DNA from 3 places in the Paenibacillus polygoni genome. Region 3 is predicted to be linked to each of the others. Evidence: riboswitches for the same ligand, from Rfam matches in the RefSeq annotation. Region 3 holds a riboswitch; each other region holds the start of a gene.
The links. Region 3 has a riboswitch for thiamine pyrophosphate ahead of QPK24_RS01945 (ABC transporter substrate-binding protein). Riboswitches for the same ligand answer to the same signal wherever they lie in the genome.
Positions count from the first base shown of each region.

Region 1 (4,768 bases), 2.1 Mb from region 3:
CCAAGTCTTTTGGCAAGAATGACATCATCCGATATATAGGGAAGGACGATAAATCCTTCCTCAAGCAAGAGTTCACATGCTTTTAGTGTTTCTAATGGGTCTGGAAGCAGTGTTCGTTCATCCGGAGTGACTTCCACCTTTATCATATCACATAGACCTGAAGCTTTCGCGAGCCTTGCAATTCGTACAGCTTCCTCAGCGGTTTTTGCACCTGCTGTATTAGGCAATAAGGTATATTTCGTAAGATCAAGCTGATCTAGAAAATAAGCTTCATTTTTCCTATCCAAATTAAGCCTGCGCACTGCAAACGTAAGAATCTCGGTTTCTGAAACTTCTACTGCCTTCCTTTGTACATCCAGACTTTCAAATTTACCTGTTCCGAGCAATAGCCGAGATTGAAAATTATATTTACCTATCGTTAACATCATTATCCCCCTCCTACAAAATGTACAATTTCGATATGATCTCCATCCTTTAACAAAGTGTTAGTATGCATATCTTTCGTCAAGATTTGTTCATTACATTCAATGACAACGGTCTTTACCCCAAGGTCTAGTGACTCCAGTAAATCTTTGACACTTAATTGATCCTCTTCTATTTGCATGTGTTGTCCATTTACTCTCAGCAGCAATATATTCCCCTCCTCTCCTTTATAATCCGGCTTGCGGAAAAGGACCTAATACCGATCTCATCTTCCGTTTCTCCAGATAACAAGCGGCTCATCGTCTCTCCTGTGACTGCACTGAGTAAAACCCCATTGCGATAATGACCTACAGCAAGATACAAGCCTTGAACTTCAGAATAAGCACCAATGTAAGGTAATCCATCTACGGTTTGTGGTCTAAGACCTGCCCATGTACGAATAAAAGAGGCTTCACCTATGCCAGGAACCCAGCCTGTTGCTCTATGTAAAAGGGTATTCAGTCCAGAGGCACTTACCTTATAATCATTCCCGTAGGGAATACTCGTCGCACCGATCCAAATTTCCTGATTTGGTTTTGGAACAATGTAAACATCAGGCGTATAGATCGTGTAACGCAAGGTTTCGCCATTCATTGTTTGCGTTGTTTGCATTGATAGAGCTACCATTTCGCCTTTAACAGGATAGGTATTCAGCTGAGTACCGATGGACCTTAAGATTGCATCACTGCCAAGTCCTGCTGCAATCACTACTTTATCTGCTGTGTACGTGCCTTGATTTGTCTCTACTCCGGTAACACGGCCATTGTCGAGTAACAGCCTTGAAACGGTGCAATGATCGATAAAAGCAGCTCCATTTTTCTGTGCACCTTTGATATAAGCTTTGGTTAACTCGGCTGGTAACAGTTGATGTTCTTGGGGATAAAATAATGCTCCTTCGGCTTTCTTAGTGATCCAGGGGATTTCATCTTGAAGTTTACTCTTGTTCCACCAGTGTTTCTGCTTTGCCCGCTCTATAGTTTCTGAGAATTCTTCTTCACGTTTCCTATCCTTTATAAAGGGAACAACAAAGCCTGAGTCATTCATACCTACATTGATTTCACTGTGCAGCTTCAATTCTTTAATCAATGGTCCCATGAGCTGCTGGCTGCGCTGAGCCCATCTCCTAAGCTCCTCTGATGAAAAATGTTCTAGCCCGGCTGCAAGCATACCCGCCGCATGACCAGAAGCGCCATTTGCCTGATGAGCAGCTTCGAGCTGGGTTACCTCCAGTCCATCACATGACAAATAGTAGGCGATAGCAGATCCAATGACACCGCCTCCGATAACAAGCACTTCCGAATTCCGTCGTTTACTTTCTCTATCTACTCTTTTCATAGTCATCTATTCACCTTCCAATCCTTACTCCTTGATATCTCCATACTTCGCTAATTCATTTCTATACATATAGACAGCATCCAGCGGATCTTTTGAATGCAGTACTCCTGAGATTGCGGCGATCCCACTTGCACCTGAGAGCATCAGTTCTTCGACTCGCGAGGGTGTAATTCCACCAATAGCAATAACAGGAAGTTTAACCACATCACAAATTTCTTGAAGAGAGGAAAGTGTTTTTGGGGGCATACCAGGTTTACTATGAGAAGGGTACATATGCCCGTAAAAAATATAATCGGCTCCCTGTTCTTCCGCGATCTTCGCTTCTTGTAAAGAATGGACAGAAATGCCGCATCTTAAAGCTCGTTTTGCTGTAACTGCAGCCCCATTTTCTTCTCTGTAAAATGATGTTTTCAAAGAAAGACCTGCTTCTTGTATTCCCATATGAAGAGCTCCTGTTTGGTAGGTAAGTGCAAGTTGGGTTTGACGGTTAAGGGTTAACTTATTCGCAGGGATCTTTAGCTCTTGCAACTGAAGTACGAGCTTCTCCATTTCTTCGTAAGTATTTTCCTTCTTCCGTAGATGTAATGAAGTTACATACGGCCAAATCTCAGGGAAATAGCTTCGTTCTAAGTCATGATTCTTCAGCGGCGAGGAAATCACATGGAACTCTATCATTTTTTTAGACAAGCTGATCCTCCTTACAGTTTCACTATGAGCATGAGCCCCTATTCCAGTGCTTATTCTTCTAGTAATTTACTAGGCATTGTTATGAAACTGTCATTACTGATAACATTTGCAGTGAACGCAAAAAAACCACTCCTCGTAAGGAGTGGTTTGGTTAGGCAGAATTGAAAATGAGCATTTACTAAAGTGATATATAAAGCCAGAAGGAAGGAAAGTCCCTTCGCCTTTAACATCTACTTAGCCATATACTTTATTCAATACATCATAACTCATACTAGCACAAGTCTGCTAGCCCACTTCCCTACGCTGGTTCTAACCAGATCAGGTTCAAAGGGTCCGGAAGTACATCCATCTCAGCCGGCAAGCGGCCCCCCTAGTGATTCGTCGATATAAAGTTATATTCAGGTGCTCATTTTAACACAGATGAGAAAATTTGTAAAAGAAAGACTCCTTAGCTTACACTTAAGCTTTTTGAGACCATTCCTCCACATTCCAAGTCTTCGTTACCCAATCTTCATAGAAATCTGGTTCGTGGGATACTAGAATTACAGTCCCTTTGAATTCTTTGAGTGCACGTTTTAGCTCCTCTTTTGCCACAACGTCTAAGTGATTTGTAGGCTCATCGAATAGAATCCAGTTCGTTTCACGCATCATTAATTTACACAGCCGAACTTTAGCCTGCTCTCCACCGCTAAGCATATGTAGAGGTCTTGTGATGTGTTCATTTTTAAGACCGCAGCGAGCAAGATGAGCACGCACTTCATGCTGGTTCAGATGAGAGAATTCATTCCACACATCATCGATTGGTGTGATTTTCTCAGGGCGAACTTCCTGTTCAAAATAAGAAGGGAACAAAAAGTCTCCAAGGTAGGTTTTCCCGCTGTATGCCGGAATCTTACCTAGTATCGTTTTTAGCAGTGTTGATTTACCTACACCGTTACAGCCGACGATTGCGATTTTATCTCCACGCTCAATTGTCATCGTCATCTTAGGAAGAAGCGGACGGTCATATCCGATTTCAAAATCGATCCCTTCAAATACCGTTTTCCCGCTGGCTCTTGCTTCTTTAAATCCAAAAATAGGCTTCGCTGCTTCTTCAGGACGGTCAATGCGTTCAAGACGATCGAGCTGTTTCTCGCGGCTTTTTGCACGGCTAGATGTAGAATATCTTGCTTTATTACGCTGAATAAAGTCTTCCTGTTTCTTAATAAACTCTTGCTGCTTCTCATAAGCTTCAATATGCTGGTTTTTGTTCATATCCGCCATATCAAGGAATTTTTCGTAATTCGCTGTATACCGTGTAAGCTTCGCAAATTCTAAATGGTAGATTACATTAACAACCTTGTTCATAAATTCTGTATCATGAGAAATAAGCATGAATGCATATGGGTAATCGTTCAAATAACGAGTAAGCCATTCAATATGCTCGACATCCAAGTAGTTAGTAGGCTCATCTAAGAGGAGAACATTCGGTTTCTCAAGAAGCAATTTCGCCAGCAGTACCTTCGTACGTTGTCCCCCGCTTAGTGCGGCTACATCCCGATCAAGTCCAATAGCAGATAAACCAAGTCCGTTCGCCATTTCTTCCACTTTTACATCAATGAGGTAGAAGTCTCCGATTTCCAGCTGCTCCTGGATTTCGCCCATTTCCTCAAGCAATTGCTCAAGTTCCTCTGGCGAGGCATCACTCATTCGTTCCGTGATTTCCATCATTTCTTTTTCAAGTTCAAGCAAAGGTAAAAAGGCATCCTTTAAGACATCCCGAATTGTTTTTCCTGGCGTAAGTTTCGTATGTTGGTCGAGGTAACCGTAACGAACTTTTGGTGTCCACTCTACTTTTCCGCTGTCTTTCAGCAGTTTGCCCGTTAAAATATTCATGAGTGTCGATTTGCCGACCCCATTCGCTCCTACAATCCCAACACGCTCTCCTGCAAGCAGGCGGAAGGAAACATTCTTAAATAATGTGCGATCTCCAAAATTGTGACTTACATTTTCAACAGTCAATAAACTCATATCGTGCGATTGGCTCCTATCTGTGAGGCAGTATGCCTATATGATCTTGTTCCTATTTCACTCTAATATGGTATCTTAGCACAAGACAGAGCTCCACCGAAACAAGGAGTTTGAATAAGCGCCATAAATTTCTTACGATTATATATGAGAATAAAACTAGAAACTGCCTTGTCCTTCATAACAAGTTCGCTCATAGTAACCAGATGCAGCCGCTTCTTTCGCATTGTTGAACCTTTCTACCGGTCGATAGGGAAACTCACAACCACTTTTATAG
Region 1 covers NZ_CP127162.1:3,234,522-3,239,289, forward strand. Annotated here, with positions in the region: gene QPK24_RS15475 (thiazole synthase) at 1-425, opposite strand, end outside; gene thiS (sulfur carrier protein ThiS) at 428-631, opposite strand; gene thiO (glycine oxidase ThiO) at 622-1,803, opposite strand; gene QPK24_RS15490 (thiamine phosphate synthase) at 1,822-2,484, opposite strand; TPP riboswitch at 2,763-2,866, opposite strand; gene QPK24_RS15495 (ABC-F family ATP-binding cassette domain-containing protein) at 2,944-4,494, opposite strand; gene QPK24_RS15500 (hypothetical protein) at 4,651-4,768, opposite strand, start outside.
Region 1: linked by a shared signal. The riboswitch ahead of QPK24_RS15490 (thiamine phosphate synthase) and the one ahead of QPK24_RS01945 (ABC transporter substrate-binding protein) in region 3 are both predicted to bind thiamine pyrophosphate.

Region 2 (4,768 bases), 200 kb from region 3:
AGTCGGCTGTCTCGGCAAGTCGATCTGATTCTGGATATTATGATATAAAGTATCCGGCTCGAGCAAGAAGGTGCTGTCGAGGATCATCGCATCAATATCATCCGAGACGAGAGCGGCCTGTAAGGCCGTACCTGCTCCCATCGAAAAGCCCCAGACTACGACTTCCTGAGCACCCTTTTGCTTCGCTAATTGTACTGCACCAAGCAGCTGTTTGGACTCTGCTTTTCCTCCCGTAGCAACACCGCGGCTGTTCTGTGAGGCAAATCCGTAGTCAAACATAATGACATTGAAATTTTGCTGGTGAGCGTAATGGGCCAGGTCATACATAGGAATCCAAGATTCCTCCCGATTAGCACCATATCCATGACTCAAAATGATGGTTTTCGAACTTGCTTTCGAGCTGTCTTCCTCTGCGGGAATATACCAGCCATTCACATTCCGGCTACCGTCGACAGCAGGAAACGTAACTTCTTCATAGCCCATCCCTTTGGCAAGCATAGGATTTGAGTATACGGGTGCTACTGTTGGATTCGATAGTACCCAGGCAATATAGGCATGAAGAGCAATAAAACAGAATACGAAAAAGAATAGGATGGATAGAATAAGAGCTACAATAATATGTTTAAAACGAATCAACCTTGGTGAGATTGCTGGAGGAATCGTTGATACGTCTCGCTGAAGATGACTATTGCTCTTGGATGTAGGAAACATTCAAAGATCCCCTCCTTCTGGTTAGTATTTTATACCATTTGATCTCTCACGACTAAAGGACTAGTTATTGTAGGATTGTACATAAATTTCCGACAAAGTATGACATGTTCTTCATTAGTCACTTCTTGATTCTCTTACTATTATTTTTAATCCTATGTTCTACAAGTAGCAAAGTCAATCCATTAAGGTGATTTGTTACACAGATGTAATATTCGACAATCTAGTAGTAAAAGATGCTTGTCAAGTGAAGCAAGCCCTAATCTCATAAGATGAGAAGAGGGCCTTAATAAGAAGATGATATCCCCTAAATGAGATTCATTCTCAATAAATATCTTTACTTTAAGGACGAGTTCTCATATAATTTATGTAACCAGGTTTCACGTGATGAAACATGAAAGGAGCATGGATCCCATGGAAGATCAGGATCGCAAATCAACAGTTCGAGCGGTCGAACGGGCACTGGACATTCTGCTCACTTTTACAGGTCAAACGGACCTTGGGCTAACCGAAATATCCAGCAAGATTGGATTACATAAAAGTACGGTGCATCGACTGTTGTCGACCCTGGAGGAGAGAGGGTTTGTTATCCGTAATCCCGCTACTGAGAAATATCGGCTGGGGATTCGGATATGGGAACTCGCCGCGCATATGTCGCAAAGTGATGATCCCGCTGTGTTGCTGCTTCCTGCAATGGAACAGCTTCGAGATAATTTAGGAGAGACCGTTAGTTTGTATTTAAGGGATGGCATTGAACGTATTCGTGTTCAGGCTGTGCAAAGCAACCAGGCCATTCGCCGGGTCGCTCCTGTAGGAGTCAGACTTCCTTTATCTGTAGGCGCTTCGAGCAAAGTACTGGTTGCTTTTGCACCGCTTGAAGAGCAGGAACAATTAATCAGGCAGTTTGATCCTCAGATTCCTTTTGACAAAGAAACCTATTTAGCGCAGCTTCAAGAGATCAAAGCGTTAGGTTTTGCTACAAGTTATGAAGAAAGAGAGCCGGGAGCGGCCGCCGTTTCTGCTCCGATTTTTGACCGTAAAGGGAATGTGGCAGCGGCTTTATCCGTCTCGGGACCTGTCAGCAGATTATCTCAGGAGACGCTGCATGAATATGGACCAGTGCTTGTGAAAGCGGCAGCTCAGATGGGGCTTATGCTGAGATAGCAACAGCTATCAAGCTAGAATATGTAAATATTAGGTTGTGTTTCTCGTTTTTATGAGATACCCTAATAGAGACCGTTCGTTAGAAGAACGGAAGTGTTTTGACACAATAACGTAATAACAACTTACTAGGGGAGCCCGTAAGGCCGGGCTGAGATGGTGTCGCAAGATGCCGGACTCTTTGCACCTGATCTGGATCATACCAGCGTAGGGAAGTAATTGGCGATAACACTAGGAGCTTATTCGATTCCATCTAAACAGGCAGCTTATCTGATTTCAGGAGCCGTGTCATGACGCGACTTTCGAAATTCGCCTGTATAGATAGGGAGAGAGTAGGAACAAACTATTGTATAGAAGCCGATTCCCTAAGGGAGTCGGCTTTTTTTATTGTCGTACACTTCTTGCAGCAAAGGTTCATGTGATTCTTTTACAGGGGCGGTAAGCCACTTTGGAGGAGGATGAAGAAGATGAAGTTGCAGCAACAAGCGAGTACCAAGAATAGTAAAGAAGAGGGCATTACAGAAGGAATAGGGAGTGAATCGATGTACATTCCTTTTCCTGCAAGCCGTAAAGTGTACAAGACAGGATCCCGGCCTGATCTTGTTGTTCCGGAACGCGAGATAGAGCTTAGTCCCACCCAAACTCCGCAAGGGGTAGAGATCAACGAACCTTTTCGTGTCTATGATACAAGCGGGCCGATGGGTGATGCCGATTATGAAGCAGATATTACAAAAGGACTTCCTGCGCTTCGGCACGATTGGATATGGGAGCGCGGGGATGTGGAGTATTATGAAGGGCGGACCGTGAAACCGGAGGATAATGGTCTGCGGTCAGAACGAAGTGTTCAGCAAGCAGCTGAAGTTTTTCCAGGAGAAGCAAGCAGGCCGCTGCGAGCAAAATCGGGTCAGAATGTGACGCAGCTGCATTATGCCCGCAGGGGGATCATCACGCCGGAGATGGAGTTTGCTGCTATTCGTGAAGGGCTGGAACCAGAGTTTGTGCGCGAAGAAATTGCTAGTGGACGAGCGATTCTGCCGGCTAATATCAACCATCCGGAAGCTGAGCCGATGATGATCGGAAGAAACTTTCTTGTAAAAATCAATGCAAACATTGGTAACTCGGCTGTTTCTTCTTCTATAAAAGAAGAGGTAGAGAAAATGACATGGGCGGTACGCTGGGGAGCCGATACGGTAATGGATCTATCGACAGGCCGTAACATTCATACCACCCGGGAATGGATTATTCGTAATGCGCCTGTTCCCATTGGAACGGTGCCTTTATATCAGGCGCTCGAAAAAGTGAACGGTGAAGCAGATCAGCTGAGCTGGGAAGTGTACCGGGATACCTTGATTGAGCAGGCAGAACAAGGTGTTGATTATTTTACAATCCACGCTGGGGTGCTGCTTAGGTATATTCCTATGACTGCCAAGCGCATGACAGGGATTGTGTCGCGAGGCGGTTCGATTATGGCAGCTTGGTGCTTAGCCCATCATAAGGAGAACTTTTTATATACTCATTTTGAAGAAATATGCGAGATTATGAAGACCTACGATGTTGCCTTCTCGCTGGGTGATGGGCTGCGGCCGGGAAGCATCTATGATGCGAATGATGAGGCACAGATGGCAGAACTTGCTACGCTGGGGGAACTCACGCAAATCGCCTGGAAGCACGATATTCAGGTGATGATCGAGGGACCGGGTCATGTACCGATGCACAAGATTAAAGAAAACGTAGATCTGCAGATGGAAATTTGTAAGGAAGCTCCATTTTACACGCTGGGTCCTTTAACAACCGATATTGCACCGGGTTATGATCATATCACTTCTGCTATTGGCGCGGCGATGATTGCTTGGTTTGGTACTTCGATGCTTTGTTATGTTACGCCGAAAGAGCATCTCGGTCTGCCGGATAAGAATGATGTTCGGGAGGGAGTTATTGCCTATAAAATTGCTGCACATGCAGCAGATTTGGCGAAGGGGCATAAAGGAGCACAGCGTCGTGACGATGCCTTATCCAAAGCACGATTCGAATTCCGCTGGAGGGACCAGTTCCACCTTTCGCTCGATCCAGAGCGGGCGTTGTCTTACCATGATGAGACCCTGCCTGCCGAGGGAGCGAAGACGGCTCATTTTTGTTCAATGTGTGGACCGAAGTTCTGTAGTATGCGAATTACCCAGGATATCCGAAATCTTGCTGCTGAAAAGGGGGTAAGCGAGACTGAGGCTGTTCATGTTGGAATGCAGGAAAAAGCAGCAGAGTACCGAAATAAGCATTCCTCTATTTCGTCTTTAGATATAGATTTTTCTTAATAGAAAGTCCTCCTTTTTCATGGAGTAGTACTCTTTCTTTTGTATAAATCATGAAACGGAAGAACAAAATAGGGTATCCGAATGATCAAAAATGAAGGAGGCCCTAACCTATGTATTTTTACAAAGAAGATTTAATTAATATTATTGTACCAGACAAGCCCGATCCAGCGGCAGCTAAAGTGATTCAGGAAACGCTTGGCGGACAATTTGGTGAAATGCGTACGATGATGCAGTATTTCTTTCAGAGCAGTAATTTTCGGGGTAAAGCAACCCAGTATCGTGATTTGATTCGTGGTGTATTTCTTGAAGAAATCGCCCATGTAGAACTTGTTCAACAAACCATTAACCAACTGCTGAGCGGAAGTGGAGAAGACGTTCCTGGGAATGCCGGGGTAGATGGGGCACCGATTGATGAAGCTGTTCGTCATGCAAACCCGCACCATTATATTATGGGTGGACAAGGTTCACTACCTGTAGATGCAGGCGGGAATCCTTGGCTTGGAAGTTATGTATATAACCATGGGAATCTAACTGCTGATTTACTTAACAACGTGGTGCTAGAATCTACTGGTGTTTTGCAAAAGACAAGG
Region 2 covers NZ_CP127162.1:580,241-585,008, forward strand. Annotated here, with positions in the region: gene QPK24_RS02865 (alpha/beta hydrolase) at 1-711, opposite strand, end outside; gene QPK24_RS02870 (IclR family transcriptional regulator) at 1,123-1,872, shown strand; TPP riboswitch at 1,990-2,100, shown strand; gene thiC (phosphomethylpyrimidine synthase ThiC) at 2,412-4,178, shown strand; gene QPK24_RS02880 (manganese catalase family protein) at 4,289-4,768, shown strand, end outside.
Region 2: linked by a shared signal. The riboswitch ahead of thiC (phosphomethylpyrimidine synthase ThiC) and the one ahead of QPK24_RS01945 (ABC transporter substrate-binding protein) in region 3 are both predicted to bind thiamine pyrophosphate.

Region 3 (4,768 bases):
CAACAGGGAAGAAGCAAACCAGCGTAATGACAATGATTTTCGGAAGCAGCCCAAAGCCAAACCAGATCATGAGCAGAGGAGCCAGAGCGATCGTCGGTATATTTTGACTGAGAATAAGCAGCGGATATAAGGCCGATTTCAAGAACGGGACCAAATGGAGCAGCATCGCTGTAAGAAGGCCGACACCCGTACCAATGAAGAATCCAAGTAAAGTCAGCTGCACCGTAGCCCAGGTATGCTGGGTGAGACTTGCAGCCTCTGCAATCGCTTCTTTTGTAATATCAGCCGGGCTCGGCAGGATCCACTTCTCAATATGAAAAAGCGGCACGGCAATTTGCCACACCGCTAAGAAGAGGATGACTGCCATAAGAGGCGGCCATACGCTTTTCCACCAAGAACTCATGGGCGATATTTCTCCGTAAGACCTTCCATACTGATTCCGCCAGGATAATGAGCGATTTTAATCTGAGAGATTACACTCGGACTGCCTGCTTCAATCAGTACTTCATGCATTTGACGGACCAGCTCAAGCAGCTCTGGAAGTTCTCCTTCGAGTGTGGTCTCGAGCGGATTGACCTGGTATGTAAGTCCGGACTGCTGAATAACTTCAATGGCCTTGTCTACATAAGGAATGGAATCTTCTCCATTTGGTGTTTTCGGTATGACCTGAATGCTGAGTAGTGTTTTTGCCAAGATGAATCACCTTCTCTTTCTTCACAAGTAGGAAACAACCCAATTATTCAGTTGGTAAAAATTCATTTGTGTACGCTTTTTCTACTTCCAGCGGTTGATCGAGAAGCCCGTGCTCTACCATCCAATCGGAGTAGTTCTGCCATACTTCTGCTTTTTGCTCACCCCAGCGAGAAGCATCATCCTGATATTTAGGACTCAGCCATTTCTGACTGGCCAGCACTAGATCTTTATCGAGATCGGGCACAGCAGCGCTTAGAATACCGGCTGCCTCTTCTGGATGTTCGATCGCATACTCATAACCTTTCGTAGTTGCACGCATAAATGCTTTTACAAGTTCCGGGTCTTCGTTAATCGTCTTTTCATTCGAGATCAGAACCGGTGTATAGTAATCAAGCTTTTCAGAGTAATCTTTGACATAGAACATATCAATAGCCTCACCGCGCAGTTCCGCTTCAATTCCAGTCCAGCCATAGAAGATCCATGCAAAATCAATATCACGCTTGATCGCTGTGAAGAAATCGGCATCGCCCATGTTCACGTTTTTGACCTTATCTACGTCGCCGCCTTCGAGACCCATGATCGTATCAAGAACGGCAGAATCGATCGGAGAACCCCAGCCGCCATAAGTTTTGCCTTCAAAATCTTTAGGTGACTTGATGTTCCGATCAGCAGGAGCAGCAAAGCCGGATGTATTGTGCTGGATTACCGCTGCGATAGACACAATAGGGACTCCTTGGGTACGAGCCTGAGTGACACCTTCCTGATAACTTACTCCAAAAGGCACTTCACCAGAAGCGACCATGGTATCTGCACCCGCTTGTCCAGGCTGAATAATCTCAACATGTAATCCTTCTTCTTTGTAAAATCCTTGATCTACCGCCGCATAAAGACCGGTATGATTCGTGTTTGGGGTCCAATCTAGGACGACCTTAATATCGCGGAGTGATTCACCCTCTGTGTTTTCTCCTGCCCCGCTTTGTGCTCCCGAGCTGCCATTGCCGGCATTACCACAGGCGGTAACAATGGTAAGCATAGCAAGCAGCAAGAACATACCTAACTTTTTCTGCAATGTTTCCCTCTCCTTTAGATATCTTAGATGTCTTTAGAATGCACCTGAAAGCTACCTTTTCATCATAAAAAAAGCATCCCAGATCGGGATGCTCTTGTACGTAAGGGAATGGGTATACTTCTTCATGTAATAGTAAGCCCAAAAATATATTTCTCCATTCCTACGCTGGCATTATCCAGATCAGGTTACAGGGTACGTATCTGCACGTATTTCACGGATACTATCTCAGCCGGCTTCACCAGCACCCCTTGAGTACATTATAAAGTTAAGGTGTTACAACCATGTATTATAGTCTTATATCAGAGGCGTGTCCAGATGATAAGACAGAGCAGGGGGTAACGTCTAGGCTAATAGATAGAGAAAACATAAATTCCAAAATTATAATTTTTGTTATAATATGTATTTATAGGATATTGAAATTTCGTTCGTTTATTCAAATATAAACATGGGAGCTGTTTACGTGATTGATAAAAAAGTGTTTATTGCAGTGGCACTTTCTCTTATCTTACTTTCAGGGTCTACACTACCATTATTCTCAGAGTCTGTAGAACAACTTATTGAACGATCTGACTCATCAGATGTTGAATTTGATGAAGGTTCAATAGCTCCGCTAACTCTATTAACAGATGAGACAGGCACATTTTCTAATGGTGAACGTAAGACTACATTTACTTATGTTCAAGGATACGATTTAAGATTTAACGTTGAAAATACAGAAGGAGCTGCTTTTAATTGGACTTTAATTGACCAAGATCAGCGTATTATTAGGTCCGGAAAAGTGGCGGAAGGCAAATCCTATCTTGAAACAATTTCTTCCCTAGAAGATGAACATACTCTGAGAAGTGGTATTTATACTGTGTCGATGATAAGTATAGACGGTACAAACAGTAACTATAAGGTATCTGCGAGTGCACTTCATTAATTGGTTCACATCGAAGGAATAAAGAGGTTGCGAATCGGGGAAAGCTACATTATAATTATGCCAACTGAAAATCGGTTACAATGCCAGTGAAGAGATTCCAACTCGGAGGTATTTTCGTTAAGGGAAGATGGACTTTCCCTAAGTTAATCGGCACCGCCCGTTATCGCGGAACCAAAGTGATTGAAATGTACACAGAGCCGTGTTCATTTCAATAAATTGGGTGGCACCGCGAGCATATCGAGCGCTCCTCGTCCCCAGGGATGAGGGCGCTCTTTGTCTTTTTTTATAAAAATAACGACAGGGATGTGAGCGGTGTGCTGGATATAAACTGGATACGAGAGCATGCAAACGAGGTGGAGGAAGCTGCAAGACTGAAGAATATGAGCCTTTCGATAAAAGAGCTTATAGACACGGATGATAGAAGAAGAGAACTCATAACTAAAGTAGAGAAACTGCGCGGGCAGCGAAATAAAGGATCGCAAAAAGTCGGTCAGCTTATGAAAGAAGGAAGAAAAGAAGAAGCAGAGCAGCTAAGGGGCGAGATTAGGGAGCTTGGCGGCAGTATTGAACAATGGGACAAGGAATTGTCTGAGACGGAGAAAGAGTATGAAAGGCAGATGCTATTCGTTCCAAATATCGTCTCGAAGGACACCCCAATTGGGAAGTCGGATGAAGATAATGTACTTGTGCGCCAAGTAGGTGAAGTAACAGTAAGGGATTTTGTCATCAAGGATCATATCCAGCTAGGGGAACTGCATGATCTGTTTGATGTCCCTCGCGGCGTGAAAGTCAGCGGTTCGAGAAGTTATTATTTAAAAGGAGACGGCGTATTACTACACCGAGCCGTTCAGCAGCTGGCACTGGATATCGTGATGAAGCACGGATTTATGCCGATGGATGTACCGATTATGGTACGCGAAGAGGCTCTCATCAATACCGGTTTCTTTCCTACCGGACGCGATCAGACCTATGCGCTCGAGGAAGAGGATAAGTTCCTTGTCGGCACTTCGGAAGTTCCGCTGATCTCGTATTACGCAGGGGAAGTGGTCGATGTAACAGAGCCGATTCGCCTGGCTGCGGTATCGACGAGCTTCCGCAGCGAGGTGGGGTCGGCCGGACGGGATGTCAGAGGACTATACCGTGTTCATCAGTTTGCTAAAGTGGAAATGGTGGTTCTAACCGAAGCAAATGACGAGGTGTCGGAGAGAGTTCATCAGGAGATTACAAGTTATGCCGAACAGCTGCTAGAGGCGCTAGAGCTGCCATACCGAGTCATGGCTGTCTGTACGGGGGACATGTCGCAGAAAACGTACAAACAATATGATATTGAGACCTGGATGCCAAGCAGGCAAGCTTATGGGGAAACCCATTCGTCGTCGAACTTACATGACTTTCAAGCACGGCGTTCGAACATTCGTTACCGGGATCAGGATGGGCAATTAAAATACGTGCATACGCTGAACAATACAGCAGCAGCCTCGCCAAGAATTCTAATACCGCTGCTGGAGAATCATCAGCTGGAGGATGGCAGCATCTATATTCCGAAGGCGCTTCGCCCTTATATGGGGGGCAGAGAGATCATTACCTGTACCGCAGTGCAAGGGTAAAATACGGTTCAACTTTCGAGAGACGGGTACACTATAGTAACAGTTATTTTTACTATAATTACAAACTTCGCTCTTGAAAGGAGACAAATACAATGAGTAAAACAGATCTTGAACGTGCAATTATAGCGGACATAGAAAATAATCATTTTGGTTCCTTGGCTACCGTAGAGGGAGGAAAACCGAAACTAAGATACATGGCTGTTTTTAATGATGGTCTAAATATTCATATGGCAACAAACCGCTGCACTCATAAGGTGGAGGAACTGGAGGATAACCCGAATGTGAGCCTGCTGATGGGTTATGAAGCCGGAGGCACCAAAGACATCCTTGAGATTGAAGGAACCGCAAGTGTAACGAAGGACGAAAGTCTGCGTAAGAAACTGTGGAATGATGAGTTTAGTAAATGGTTTAGCGGACCGGAAGATCCGAACTATGTCATTTTGGATATTACCCCAAACCGGATTGAATATACAGGAC
Region 3 covers NZ_CP127162.1:380,353-385,120, forward strand. Annotated here, with positions in the region: gene QPK24_RS01935 (ABC transporter permease) at 1-403, opposite strand, end outside; gene QPK24_RS01940 (thiamine-binding protein) at 400-693, opposite strand; gene QPK24_RS01945 (ABC transporter substrate-binding protein) at 737-1,762, opposite strand; TPP riboswitch at 1,903-2,021, opposite strand; gene QPK24_RS01950 (hypothetical protein) at 2,223-2,684, shown strand; gene serS (serine--tRNA ligase) at 2,999-4,291, shown strand; gene QPK24_RS01960 (pyridoxamine 5'-phosphate oxidase family protein) at 4,384-4,768, shown strand, end outside.